DNA from 3 places in the Micromonospora sp. NPDC050695 genome. Region 3 is predicted to be linked to each of the others. Evidence: riboswitches for the same ligand, from Rfam matches in the RefSeq annotation. Region 3 holds a riboswitch; each other region holds the start of a gene.
The links. Region 3 has a riboswitch for cyclic di-AMP ahead of AB0H52_RS21890 (C39 family peptidase). Riboswitches for the same ligand answer to the same signal wherever they lie in the genome.
Positions count from the first base shown of each region.

Region 1 (4,204 bases), on a different contig from region 3:
CGGCTCCGTCATGACGGAGCCGGCACCGGCTTTTCCCCAGGACCGGGCCGCGGTCAGGCGGCCGTGCACTGAACGTCACGGCTGAGACGGGTCGGGCGCGTCTGCGGTACGGCGGCCGGCGCGACCGGCGCCGGCGGAGCCTGCGGGTCGAGCCACACCCGGACGGCCGGCCGCCCCGGCGGCACCCCCGGGACGCCGGCGATGTGCTGCTCGCGGCGGGTCAGCATCGCCACGTCGACGGTGAACTCGAACAACCGCCAGTCGGCGTGCGGCTCGGCTCGGGCACCCTGCGCCAACCGGGCCAACTGGGCCGGATCGGTCACCGGACGGGCGCGACCCGCCACGTACGCCTCGTCGTCGCTCTCCTCCGGCGGGAACGAGTGCAACGCGTAGCGGCCGTCGCGTTCGAGGTCACGGCGCTTCGGAGAGTCGATGACGAAGCAGAACAGACCCTCGTCGGTGATGACCGGGGAGACCGGGTGGACCCGGGGCCCGCCGTCGGCGCGGACCGTGGCCAGGTAGCCGAAGCCCGGCCCGTACTGCTGCAGGAGAACGCGGATCCCGTCGGCGAGGCGGGGCTCGTCGGCGGCGAATTCGGACCAGGAAGCCATGCGGGCATTCTATCGAACAAATGTACGAGCAGCGACCTCGACGCGCTGGTCACCGGCACCGAATCCGGGTGCCGCGCGAGACGCCGCTATGGTGGTCCGATGCTGCTCTCCGACCGCGACCTGGTCTCCGAGATCAAGGCCGGCACGCTGGGCCTGGAGCCCTTCGAGCCCATGCTGGTCCAACCGTCCAGCATTGACGTACGACTCGACCGGCTGTTCCGGGTCTTCAACAACCACCTCTACACCCACATCGACCCGGCGATGCAGCAGGACGACCTGACCTCGGTGGTCGAGGTGCCCGACGGCGAACCGTTCGTCCTGCACCCGGGGGAGTTCGTGCTCGCCTCGACGCTCGAGGTCATCTCGCTGGGCGACCAGCTCGCCGGCCGGCTCGAGGGGAAGAGCTCACTGGGCCGACTCGGTCTGCTCACCCACTCCACCGCCGGCTTCATCGACCCGGGCTTCTCCGGGCACGTGACGCTGGAGCTGTCCAACGTGGCGAACCTGCCGATCACGCTCTGGCCGGGCATGAAGATCGGCCAACTGTGCATCTTCCGGCTCTCCTCGCCGGCCGAGCACCCGTACGGCTCGGTGGTGTACGGCTCGCGCTACCAGGGGCAGCGGGGGCCGACGCCCAGCCGCGCCTGGCAGCACTGGCGTACCTGGCCGACCCGCTGACCCGCGACGCACGACCGGGCAGACGCCGAGGGCCCGCCGCGAACGGATCGCGGCGGGCCCTCGGGCGTCCGGGCTGGGTCAGCCGGGGCGGCCGTAGCTGTGGATCGGGCCGTCGTCGACCTTCTTCATCTTGACGGGCTGACCGGCCTGGGGGGCGTGCACCACCCAGCCATTGCCGACGTACATGCCGACGTGGTGGATGTCGCTGTAGTAGAAGACCAGGTCACCGGGGAGCAGGTCGCCCTTGCTGACGTTCTTGGTCACCCGGCTCTGCGCGGCGGCGTTGTGCGGCAGCGACACCCCGGCCTTGGCCCAGGCGGCCAGCATCAGCCCGGAGCAGTCGTACGAGTTCGGACCCTCGGCACCCCACACGTAGGGCTTACCGATCTGGGCGCAGGCGAACTTGACCGCCGTGCCCGCGGCACCTCCGGGATAGCTGGCCGGGCAGGGCGCGGGACGCAGCGGGCCGCCGCCACCGTTGCCGTACACCTTGAGGCGCAGCTTCTGCAGGCGGTCGATCTCCTCGTTGATCTGCTTCCTCTTCGCCGCCAACTGCGCCTCGGTACGGCCCAGCTGGGTCACCATCTCGTCCAGCGGCGCCTTCTGCGCGGCCAGTTCGTCACGCAGGTCGGCCACCTGGCGGACGTCCTGCTGCTGGTTGTGCGCGAACCGGTCGAGCATCTCGAGCTGCCCGACCACCTCGCTCGGCGACCGGCTGCCGAGCACCGCGTTGACAGTGGAGATGTTCTCGCCCTTGTACGCGCGCACGGCCAGGGCGCTGACCTTGTCCATCGCGGCGTCGACCTGACGCTCCAGGGGAGCGATCCGGGCGGCCAGGGCGTCGGCCTGCTTGCGCTTGACGGCGAGGTCGGCCCGGGTGGCGTTGTGCCGTTCGATGATGGGTTCGAGTTTGTTCCAGTCGGCGTCGATCTGGCGCTCGATCTCGGCGACGGACGGGTCGGCGTGGGCCGCCGTGGCGCTGCCCGTCAGGACGACGGCGACGCCGACCAGTGCGGCGAGAGCGTTGGTGAAGCGGGACCAGCGTGGGCGCGGCACGATCGTTGTCGGGCCGGCTGCTGCCGGCCGCTCGGACGGCGGCCGCGGGGCATGGAGTGCCACCGGGGTTCCGTTCTCCTTCTTCCTGACCGCCTACCGGGTTAGCTGACGGGTTCGGGCGGGAAGTCGGCGCCCTACCGCAGTGGCTGCGGATTCACCCCGAGGAACCTGGGTCCCCGGTTCGTTCGGAAACGACTCGGCGGTGTCGGTCCGTCACCGCCCGGGGTGGGCGGACCTGCTATCGGGCCGACGAATGACCAGCGTAGAGACGCCCGTTACCGATCCGCAACCCGTGCGGCCGTGACACTCCGTACCGATCGGAGAGGGTCGCCGGCCATAGGCGAAGATTTCCTTCCGAACGCATCGATACATGGAAAGGTATTGACGCGGACTCCCGGGCGGCGCGAAGGTGACCTCACCTTTGTCCGTGGAATCTAGGGGGTTCGATGCACCGTCCAACCCTGTCCCCCGGCCGGCGCGCCCTGCTCGCCGCCGCCGTGGTCGCCGCCGCGACCGGGGTACCGCTACCCGCCGGCGCGGCCGCCGCCGCACCCACCGTCGACCGTCAACAGCGGTACGCCGCCGCGGCAGCGGAGTACGGCGTACCGATCGACGTGCTGCTCGGCGTCTCCTACCTGGAGTCGCGCTGGGACAGCAACGCCGGCACACCGAGCACCAGCGGCGGCTACGGCCCGATGCACCTGACCGACGCCCGCCACGTGGCCGCCCTGCCCGGGCGCGGTCACCACGACGCCGGCACCGAGGACCCGCGCGGCGACGACTCCCGACCGGCGCTGGCACCCGCGCCCCCGCAGGCCGCGGATCCCGCACCACCCAGCACCGCGTTGCAGACCGTGGACACCGCCGCCACCCTGACCGGCGCGGCGCCGGAGTCGCTGCGCACCGACCCCGACGTCAACATCCGGGGCGGGGCGGCGCTGCTGGCCGCGTACCAGAAGGAACTGGGTGCCCCGGTGGGCGCCGGCACCGACCCGGCCACCTGGTACGGCGCGGTGGCCCGCTACGCCGGCGCGGACAGCGCCGACGCGGCGGCGGCCTTCGCCGACGAGGTCTTCACGACGATCGGCACCGGCGAGTCCCGGGTGACCGACGACGGCCAACGGATCACCCTGCCGGCCCGCGCGGTACAGCCGGAGCGTTCCTGGCTGGACCGGCTGGGCCTGCGCCGGCTGGCCCGACCGGACGGGCTGGAATGCCCTCGCACCGTCTCCTGCGAATGGATCCCGGTGCCCTACGAGGCGTTCGGCGACGGGGACTACGGCAACCACGACCTCTCCGACCGGCCCGCCCGGCAGAAGATCGAGTACATCGTCATCCACGACACCGAGGCGAGCTGGGCGACCACTTTGAAACTCGTTCAGGACCCGACCTACGTGAGCTGGCACTACTCACTGCGCTCGGTGGACGGGCACATCGCCCAGCACGTGAAGACCAAGGACGTCGGCTGGCACGCCGGCAACTGGTACGTCAACGCCAAGTCGATCGGCCTGGAACACGAGGGCTTCGCCGCGCAGGGCACCTGGTACACCGAGGCGATGTACCGGACCTCGGCGAAACTCGTCCGGCACCTCGCGCTGCGGCTCGGCATCCCGCTGGACCGCCAGCACATCATCGGCCACGACAACGTGCCCGGCACCATCGCGTCGACCGTTCGCGGGATGCACTGGGACCCGGGGCCCTACTGGGACTGGTCGCACTACTTGGACCTGCTGCACGCGCCGCGACTGGACACCGGCACCCCGGCCACCGGGCTGGTCCGGATCGACCCGGACCCCGCCACCAACCAACCGGTGTTCACGGGATGCGTCACCCCCGGCGTGCCGTGCGCGCCGCGCGGC
Region 1 is NZ_JBFAHZ010000009.1:42,589-46,792, reverse strand. It holds gene AB0H52_RS09280 (pyridoxamine 5'-phosphate oxidase family protein) at 54-611, opposite strand; gene dcd (dCTP deaminase) at 711-1,289, shown strand; gene AB0H52_RS09270 (C40 family peptidase) at 1,368-2,408, opposite strand; cyclic di-AMP (ydaO/yuaA leader) riboswitch at 2,422-2,557, opposite strand; gene AB0H52_RS09265 (peptidoglycan recognition family protein) at 2,792-4,204, shown strand, end outside.
Region 1: another riboswitch for cyclic di-AMP. It lies ahead of AB0H52_RS09270 (C40 family peptidase); the one in region 3 lies ahead of AB0H52_RS21890 (C39 family peptidase).

Region 2 (4,204 bases), on a different contig from region 3:
GACGAGCTGGACGCCCTGCTCGGCCGGCCGGCGCAGCCGGCGCGGGCCCGGCGCGACCCGTTCCAGCTCGCGGGCGGGGTCCGCGAGCTGAGCACCGCCGCGGACCGGCAGCGGGCCGCCCGGGCGGCGGCCCGGGAGCGGCCGGAGGACTACCGGGAGTACGCGCACGTGGTGGTCGACGAGGCGCAGGACGTCTCGCCGATGCAGTGGCGCATGATCGGCCGGCGCGGCCGGTTGGCCTCCTGGACGGTGGTGGGCGATCCGGCGCAGACGGCGTGGACCGGTGACCCGGAGGAGCTGACCCGTGCGCGCGACCAGGCGCTGGGCCGGCGCAAGCGGGCCGATTTCACGCTCACCACCAACTACCGCAACTCCTCGGAGATCTTCGCGGTGGCGGCGGCGGAGATCCGCCGGCTCTACCCGGACCTGCCGTTGCCGACCGCCGTCCGCTCCACCGGGGTCGACCCGGTCGAGCTGGTGGTGCCGGCGACCGGGTTGGAGACCGCCGTCGTGGAGGCCGCCACCGCCCTGCTGGCGGAGGTGGACGGCACGGTCGGGGTGATCACGCCGGTCCCCCGCCGCGACGAGGTCGCCGGCTGGCTGGGCACGCTCGGCGCGCCGCGCCTGCAGGTGGTGACCAGCCTGGAGGCCAAGGGCATGGAGTACGACGGGGTGGTGCTGGTGGCTCCGAGCGAGATCCGGGCGGATCCGGGCGCCGGCGTACGGACGCTCTACGTCGCGCTCTCCCGGGCCACGCAGCGGCTCACCACCATCGACCCGACCGGCTGATCCGCCCTGGCGGGCACCGTCGGCCGCCCGTCGACCGTACACTTGCATACATAGCGATGTGCGCATACATTTGACCGGGTCCCGACTGGCGACGGAGGGTGGATTTCGTGGGCGCAGGTCATGACCACCACCACGCGTCGGTCACCAACGCGGCGCAGCAGCACCGGGGCCGGCTCTGGGCGGCGTTCGGGCTGCTCGCCACCCTGATGGTGGTCGAGGCCGTGGCGGCCCTGCACACCGGCTCGCTGGCTCTGCTCTCCGACGCCGGGCACATGTTCACCGACGTGCTCGGCATCGGCATGGCGCTCGCCGCGATCACCGCCACCCGGCGGACGACCGGCGACCCGCAGCGCACCTTCGGGCTCTACCGCCTCGAGGTGCTCGCCGCGCTGGCCAACGCCGCCCTGCTCTCCGGCGTGGCGGTCTACGTGGTGATCGAGGCGATCGGCCGGTTCGGCGATCCGCACGAGGTGCTGACCGGCCCGATGCTCACGGTCGCCGTACTCGGCCTGCTCGCCAACGTGGCCGCCTTCGCCCTGCTCCGCGCGGGCGCCCGGGAGAGCATCAACCTCCAGGGGGCCTACCTGGAGGTGCTCGGCGATCTCCTCGGCTCGCTCGGCGTGATCGGCGCGGCACTGCTCATCACGGTCACCGACTGGTGGTGGGCCGACCCACTGGTCGCGGTCGCCATCGGCGTGTTCATCCTGCCGCGCACCTGGCGACTCGGCCGGGCCGCCGTCCGCATCCTGGTGCAGGCCGCCCCGGAGCACCTCCAGGTCACCGCCGTACACGACCGACTCGCCGCGGTTCCCGGCGTGGTCGAGGTGCACGACCTGCACGTCTGGACGCTCACCTCGGGCATGGAGGTGGCCTCCGCGCACCTGACCATGGCACCCGGCGCCGAGGTCGGCACGGTGCTCAGCGCCGCGCGCACGGCCCTGCACGAGGACTTCCGGATCGAGCACGCCACGCTGCAGATCGAACCCGGTGCCGCACCCGGTGCCTGCGGTTCGGTCGAGTGGTGACGGCATTTCAGGAGATTCACTCGGATTGGTCCGAGTTTTTCGTGACGACGTACGCACCGTCCGTCACATCGGCTGCAGCGGCCCCACCAGCACCGGTAGGCTCGGTCCCGGCCTCCACCAGGCGGCGCCCACCCGGCGCCGGTGGCGGCCGCCGCCTAATCGCCCGAGCGGGCGAACCGGGGAACCATGTTCCTGGGGTGCATCCGCGTCAGCGGTAGGGATCTTCCGTCCCGAACCCGTCAGCTAACCCGGTCGGCGGCTGACGGAAGGACATGCGTAGTGGCACCAGCACGACCACCCGCCGCCCGCCTGGCGGCCCTGATCGTCGCGATGTTGGCCCTCGGCATCGCACTCCCGCCCGGCACCGCCTCGGCCGCTCCCCCGACCGGCCAACGGGCCGCCGCGGCGCCCGACGGTGACGAGGAGGGCGGCACCCCCGCCCTCCGGGCCCAACTGGAAGCCGCCAGCAAGGGCTACCTGGACGCCAAGCGCGCCCTGGACACCTCGCTGCAGCGCCAGCAACAGCTCACCACCCAGCTGAAGACCACCGAGGCCGAACTGAACGTCCGCAGCGGCAAGGTCGGCGAGATCGCCGGCCTGGCCTACCGCACCGGCCGCCTCGGCGCGATGTCGGCGCTGCTCAACAGCAACACCCCGGAAGGCTTCATGGACCGGGCCGCCGCCCTGGACGCGGTCGCCGCCAACGAGGACCGGGTGCTGCGCGACCTGCTCACCACCAGGGACGAGGCCACCCGTACCCGGGTCGCCCTGGACGGCGAGATCCGCGAGCAGCGCAAGCAGGTCGCGGTGATGGCCAAGCGCAAGGAACAGGCCGAACGGGCTCTCACCGTGGCCACCACGCCCAAACCGCAGACCACCGCCGACACCGGCTCCAACCGGGGCACCTCCAGCGCCAACGCCACGGCCGCGCCGCGCAACTCCGACGGCTCCTGGCCATCGGAATCGTGCAGCATCAACGACCCCACCCCGGCCAGCGGCTGCATCACCCCCCGCACCCTGCACGCCCTCAACCAGGCCAAGGCAGCCGGCTTCACCCATTACGTCTCCTGTCACCGCTCCGGCGGCTCCGGCGAACACCCCAAGGGTCGGGCCTGCGACTTCGCCGCGGCCAAGGGCGGCTTCGGCGGTGACGCCACCGGCGCCGACAAGACGTACGGCAACAACCTGGCCGCGTACTTCATCCGCAACGCCGACCGGCTCGCCGTGCTCTACGTGATCTGGTACCGGCAGATCTGGCTGCCGAGCAGCGGATGGAAGTCGTACAGCGGGGCGGGTGGCGACCCGGCCAGCGACCACACCAACCACGTGCACCTGTCGGTGTACTGACCCCACCCGTGGCCGGCGCCCGCCTCACCCGGGGGGGGGTGCCGGCCACGGGTACGTCAGCGGGCGTACACCGGACGTCGCCGGCCGTCGGACGACCCGGCCGGGCCCGGCGGGCAGCATCCGGGGCATGCCTCGAATTCCACCCACCGCCCGCAAGGCGCTGCTCACCCTGCACCTGGTCACCTCCCTCGGCTGGCTCGGCACCGACCTGGTGCTGCTCACCCTCGGCGTGGCGGTGCAGCGCGGCGCCGACCCGGCCACCGTCTACCCGGTCACCGCGCTGCTCGGCACCGTGCTGTTCGCGCCGCTGAGCGTGCTGGTCTGGCTGATCGGTGTCGCCAGCGCCCTCCTCACCCCATGGGGTCTGCTGCGCTACCGCTGGGTACTGGTCAAACTCGTGCTCACCACGGTGATGGTCGGACTGGTCCTGTTCCTGCTCACCCCGAACCTGCGCCACGCCGGTGACCTGGGCGCCGCACTACCCACCCGGGACCGTGCCGACCTGGTGATCGCACCCGCCGTCTCGACCAGCCTGATGATCATCGCGACGGTGCTCTCCACGTACAAGCCGTGGGGCCGCCGCCCCGCCCGCCCCGCCGCCCCTGCCGCGCCCGCCCGCCCCACGGCCACCGCCCGCGCCGCCCGCGGCCGTCGCGCACCTGCCGGTCCCGCCGGTCCTGCCGGTCCTGCCGGTCCTGCCGCCCATGATCGCGCTACAACCAGGATGTAGTGGGCTCGGCGCCGCGGGATGCCACTACATCCAGGATCGAGCACGATCTTGCGAGACAGGGGACCGCCGGTCCGCCCCGCGCGGAGGCGCGGAGGCGCGGAGGCGCGGAGGCGCGGAGGCGCGGAGGCGCGGAGGCGCGGAGGCGCGGAGGCGCGGAGGCGCGGAGGCGCGGAGGCGCGAGGGCGCGGGTCAGGTGGCGGGCGGGGGGTTGCCGGCGCGGTCCAGGGCCGCGCCGAGGCGGCTGGCCAGGGCGAGGTGGGCTGCGCGGGCCTGGCGGAACGCGTACCGGAACAGCGGGGCCGGTGCGCTCAGG
Region 2 is NZ_JBFAHZ010000052.1:30,413-34,616, forward strand. It holds gene AB0H52_RS26660 (AAA family ATPase) at 1-789, shown strand, start outside; gene AB0H52_RS26665 (cation diffusion facilitator family transporter) at 897-1,814, shown strand; cyclic di-AMP (ydaO/yuaA leader) riboswitch at 1,957-2,088, shown strand; gene AB0H52_RS26670 (hypothetical protein) at 2,145-3,161, shown strand; gene AB0H52_RS26675 (hypothetical protein) at 3,289-3,891, shown strand; gene AB0H52_RS26680 (SRPBCC family protein) at 4,081-4,204, opposite strand, start outside.
Region 2: another riboswitch for cyclic di-AMP. It lies ahead of AB0H52_RS26670 (hypothetical protein); the one in region 3 lies ahead of AB0H52_RS21890 (C39 family peptidase).

Region 3 (4,204 bases):
CCGAGGTGTCGACCATGGAGACCGTCGTCTTCTACCAGTTTCTGACCGAGGTGCCCCAGGCCGCCGCCATCTGGTCGGCCCTGTTCCTGCTGGCGTTCAGCGTGCTGGCCGTCCTGGTCGCCCGCCCGGAGCGGGGCGGGCCGACGGGGGAGCCAGCCCCAACCGCGCCCACCGCCCGTGAGGTGGCCGCGGCCGAGGCCGCCGACCTGCGGCGCTACGCCGAGGAGGTGGCCGTCGCGGCGGCCGGCGCGGCCCAGACCGCCCGACGGCGACGCGCTGACTGGCTGATCAGTCAGGAGCGGGTGGAACGGGCCTGGGCCCGCTACGACGAGGCGGACGCCGCGGCCCGTCGCTTCGCCGGGGCCGGGGCGCTGCCCACCCCGCGCACGCCGCACACTCCTGCGGAGTACGCCGCTCGGGAGCGTTACCTGCACCGCGCCGCGATGGCGGCGCACTGGCGCGGAGAGTTGACCATGGGGCAGCTCGGCGACGTGTTCGGGCACCGGCGCGGGTGGGATCCCCGCCGGCACCCGGTCGAGCAGGAGGCCCTGATCGCCCGGGCGATCAGGGACGCGAGGCGCGCCGACTACGTGGTGGCCGCCGGGCGGGAGCGGTCGGCCTGGCGGGACGCCGAGTTGGCCGCCGAGTCGGCCCGCACTCTCGCTGAGGAGGCGTACGCGGCGGCCGCCCGGCTCCGGCCGACCGCGGTGCCGGCCCGCCGGACGGCGACCCGGGTGTTCCGTCCCGCGGTGGTGGCGCGGTGGCGTCCGGCTCGCGTCGGATGAGCCCGATCTGCGGTTGAGCCCGATCTGTGCTGTGAGCCCGGTCACGGGCCCGGGAAATCGGGCGTCCGGCGCGATCGGCCCGATTGGTCCCGCGATTTTGGCGACGTTGCCGGCGGCCTGTCCGGTTGTCGACCACAGGCGTCGCCGTCACCGGTTGTCCCATCGAGTCACGTCATCGGCAATACGCGCAGAAATTGTCGGGCGAAATGATGTTTACGCAGGTGGACACGGCTTGGCAAGGGCTTGAACCGGCCAGTATTGTCGTCCCGTCCGGTGCGGTAACCGATCGCAAGAGGCGACGCCGCGCCGACCCGCTCAATCGTGATCAACGAACCGGGGACCCATCAGTAAGTCCGGGGTGAATCCGCGAGCCACGGCCCGCGGTAGGGCGATCTTCCCGCCCGAATCCGTCAGCTAACCCGGTAGGCGGTGTCGGAAGGAGTTCCATCCTCGTGCAGCACCTTTCCACCCCTCGGTTGTTCCTCCGCCTCCACGGCGCCACGGTGCCCCCGCTCATCCGGTCGGTGAGCTGACCCCCGGGTCACCGTTTTTCCCGCCCGGCCGCGCCGGGCGTTCCCCTGAGCGGTTCACCATCCGCGGACCCGGTCCGCGCGCTGGCGCCTGCCCGGATACCGGCTCGGCCCCGGTGTGCCGCTCTCCCCCCGAACCGTGGAGGACCCCGTGAAGCACACCCTGCACCGTCAGCTCCGCCGCCTCAGCACCGAGCGCCCGTACCAGATCGTCGCCGCCTCCGCCGCGGCCCTCGCGATCGCGACCACCACCGGTGTCCTGCTCGCCGACGCTGACGGCGCCCCGGCCAGCCAGCACACCGCGACCACGGTCGCCGAGATGCGCAGCGACACCGCCGCGTCCCGCAGCCAGGCGCGCGTCGCGGCCCCCTCGGCCAGCGTCGCGCCCAGCACCGCCGCCCCGGCCGCCAGCGCCGCGTCGCCCGCCGCGAAGGCCAGCGGCAACCCGGACCTCACCCGGAAGCCGACGCCGCCGAAGCCGCCCGCGACCAAGGTGCTCGACTACGACTACGAGGCGCAGAACACCTACTACAACTGTGGTCCGGCGGCCACCCGCAACGCGCTCAGCGCCAGCGGTGTCGACCGCACCCTGGACGAACTCGCCGTCGAGCTGGGCACCACCGAGATGGGCACCAACTCGGCCGAGGACACCACCCGGGTGCTCAACGCCGAGGTGAAGGGCTCTCCGTACCGGACCCGGATGTTCGCCGGCTCGCCCAGCCCGGCCCAGATGGATCGCCTCCAGGCCGACGTGGTCGCCGCGATCACCGACGGTCGTGGCGTGGTGGCCAACGTGGTCGGCGACGCCACCGACACCGACGGCGGCTGGCACTCCTACGGCGGCGGGCACTACATCGCCGTCGTGGGCTACAAGGACAACGGTCGGACCGTGCGGATCGCCGACTCGGCGAACGCTGCCGACCCGTCGTACTGGGTCACCACGATCGACCTGGCCAACTGGATCGCCACCCGGGGTTACTCCGCCTGACCCAGGCGGTGGAGCGCCGCGGGCGCCGTCTCCCACGAGGGGGCGGCGCCCGCGGCGTCTTCGTGTCCCGCTCAGTAGTCGATGAAGCCGTACAGCGCGAGGTGGTTCGACTTCGTCCCGCTGACCGTGTGGCCGATGCTGGACGGCCGCACGCTTCCCTTCACGAACAGATAGTCGATCTTGCTGGAGCCGCTGGTGGCGGCCGACCCGTACCCGGTCATGCCGTAGCCGCTCAGCGTGCCGGCCGCGATGCCCGTGCGGTTCGCGTCGATCCCCACGATCCGGATCGTGGAGGCGTTCAACAGGCTCGTCGATACCTGCTGAGCACGAGGGCTCCTCTCCGCGACGACGATGCCCCGTCCAGGTGCCGCACTCTACAGTGGATCTTTGTCGGTCGGGTCCGCGCACGACGCTCGTACCTGGCCGCGAACCGTGGGAGACTGCGGCCGTGGGGGATGAATCGGGTGGTCGCGCCGGGCGTGGGCCGGTCCTGCTGCTACTGCACGGGATGGGGGCGACCGGCGACGTGTGGCTGCCCTCGGCGCCGTTGCTGGAGCAGCACTGGCCCGGGCGGTGGCTCGCCCCGGACCTCGCCGGCCACGGCTGGTCGGCGCCGCTGCCGTCGTACTCCTTCGCGGGCCTCGCCGACCGGATCGCCCACGGCCTGGCAGCCGACGACCGGCTCGTCGTGCTCGGGCACTCGTTGGGCGGCGTGGTCGGTCTCGCGCTGGCCGCCCGCGACGCCGGGCTGCCGGTGGACGCGGTGGTCGGGGTGGGCATCAAGGCGGTCTGGTCGCCCGCCGAGCTGAGCCGCACCGCCGACCTCGCCGCCCGTCCGGTCAGCTGGTTCGCCAGCCGCACCGAGGCAGCCCGCCGCTACCTGCGGGTGTCCGGGCTGGCCGGCCTGCTCCCACCGGACCACCCGGTCGTGGACGCCGGGCTCCGGCGGGTCGACGGCCGGTGGCGTCTCGCCATGGATCCGACCGCGTTCGCCGTCGGTGAGCCCGACCTGGCGGCACTGCTCGCGGCGACCGACGTGCCGGTGGTGCTGGCCCGCGGCGAGCACGACCCGATGGTCACCGACGCGCAGCTCAAGGAGTACGGCGTACCCGTCGCCACGCTGCCCGGGCTCGGGCACAACGCGCACGTGGAGGACCCGGCGGCCGTGCTGGCCCTGCTCGACGCGTACCGCTGAGCCGCTACACGCGGGCCGGGGTGGGCAGGGCCTGCGCCGGCGCCAGCTCGCGGCGGGCGGCGCTCAGGAACCCCTCGGCGTACGACTCGGCCGGGAAGTCACCGAGGTAACGGCGGCGGGTGGTCCACCGCGCCTCGGCGGACGGGTCGGTGTCCAGTAGGTCGGTCAGCACCTCGTCCACGTTGGACATGTCCCGGCGCAGCACGTAACCCGACCCGGCCAACGGGAACCGCTCGGTGAACCGGTCACCCTCGTCGCCCATGTCGGTGACCGCGTACGGCTTGCCGGAGTAGAGGTAGTCCGAGATCACCCCGGACACGTCGGAGACCAGCGCGTCCGAGCGGTTGACGCACTCGGTGAGGCTCAGCTCGCGGGCGGCCGCGCCGACGATGTGCGGGCGTCCGCTGCGGGCCCGGTCGGCGACCAGCAGTTCGGTCAGGCGGGCCAGTTGGCGTGCCGACGCCGGGTTCTGCGCCGTGTACGGGTGGGCCCGCAGGATCACGGTCGCGCCGCGCTCCAGCAGCCGACGCAGTAGCTTCTCGGCCACCGGCAGCGAGCAGTAGTCGGCGTCGGCGTGGTGCCCGGTCCAGGTCGGGGTGTAGAGCACGGTGGGCTGCGCCAACCCCCGCGCCGGCTCGGGGCGTACCTCGATCGACTCGACCTGTGGGCGGCCCACCACCACGAACTTGTCCGCCGGGATCTGCAC
Region 3 is NZ_JBFAHZ010000032.1:31,929-36,132, forward strand. It holds gene AB0H52_RS21885 (hypothetical protein) at 15-785, shown strand; cyclic di-AMP (ydaO/yuaA leader) riboswitch at 1,088-1,229, shown strand; gene AB0H52_RS21890 (C39 family peptidase) at 1,455-2,303, shown strand; gene AB0H52_RS21895 (hypothetical protein) at 2,375-2,581, opposite strand; gene AB0H52_RS21900 (alpha/beta hydrolase) at 2,752-3,498, shown strand; gene AB0H52_RS21905 (CDP-glycerol glycerophosphotransferase family protein) at 3,503-4,204, opposite strand, start outside.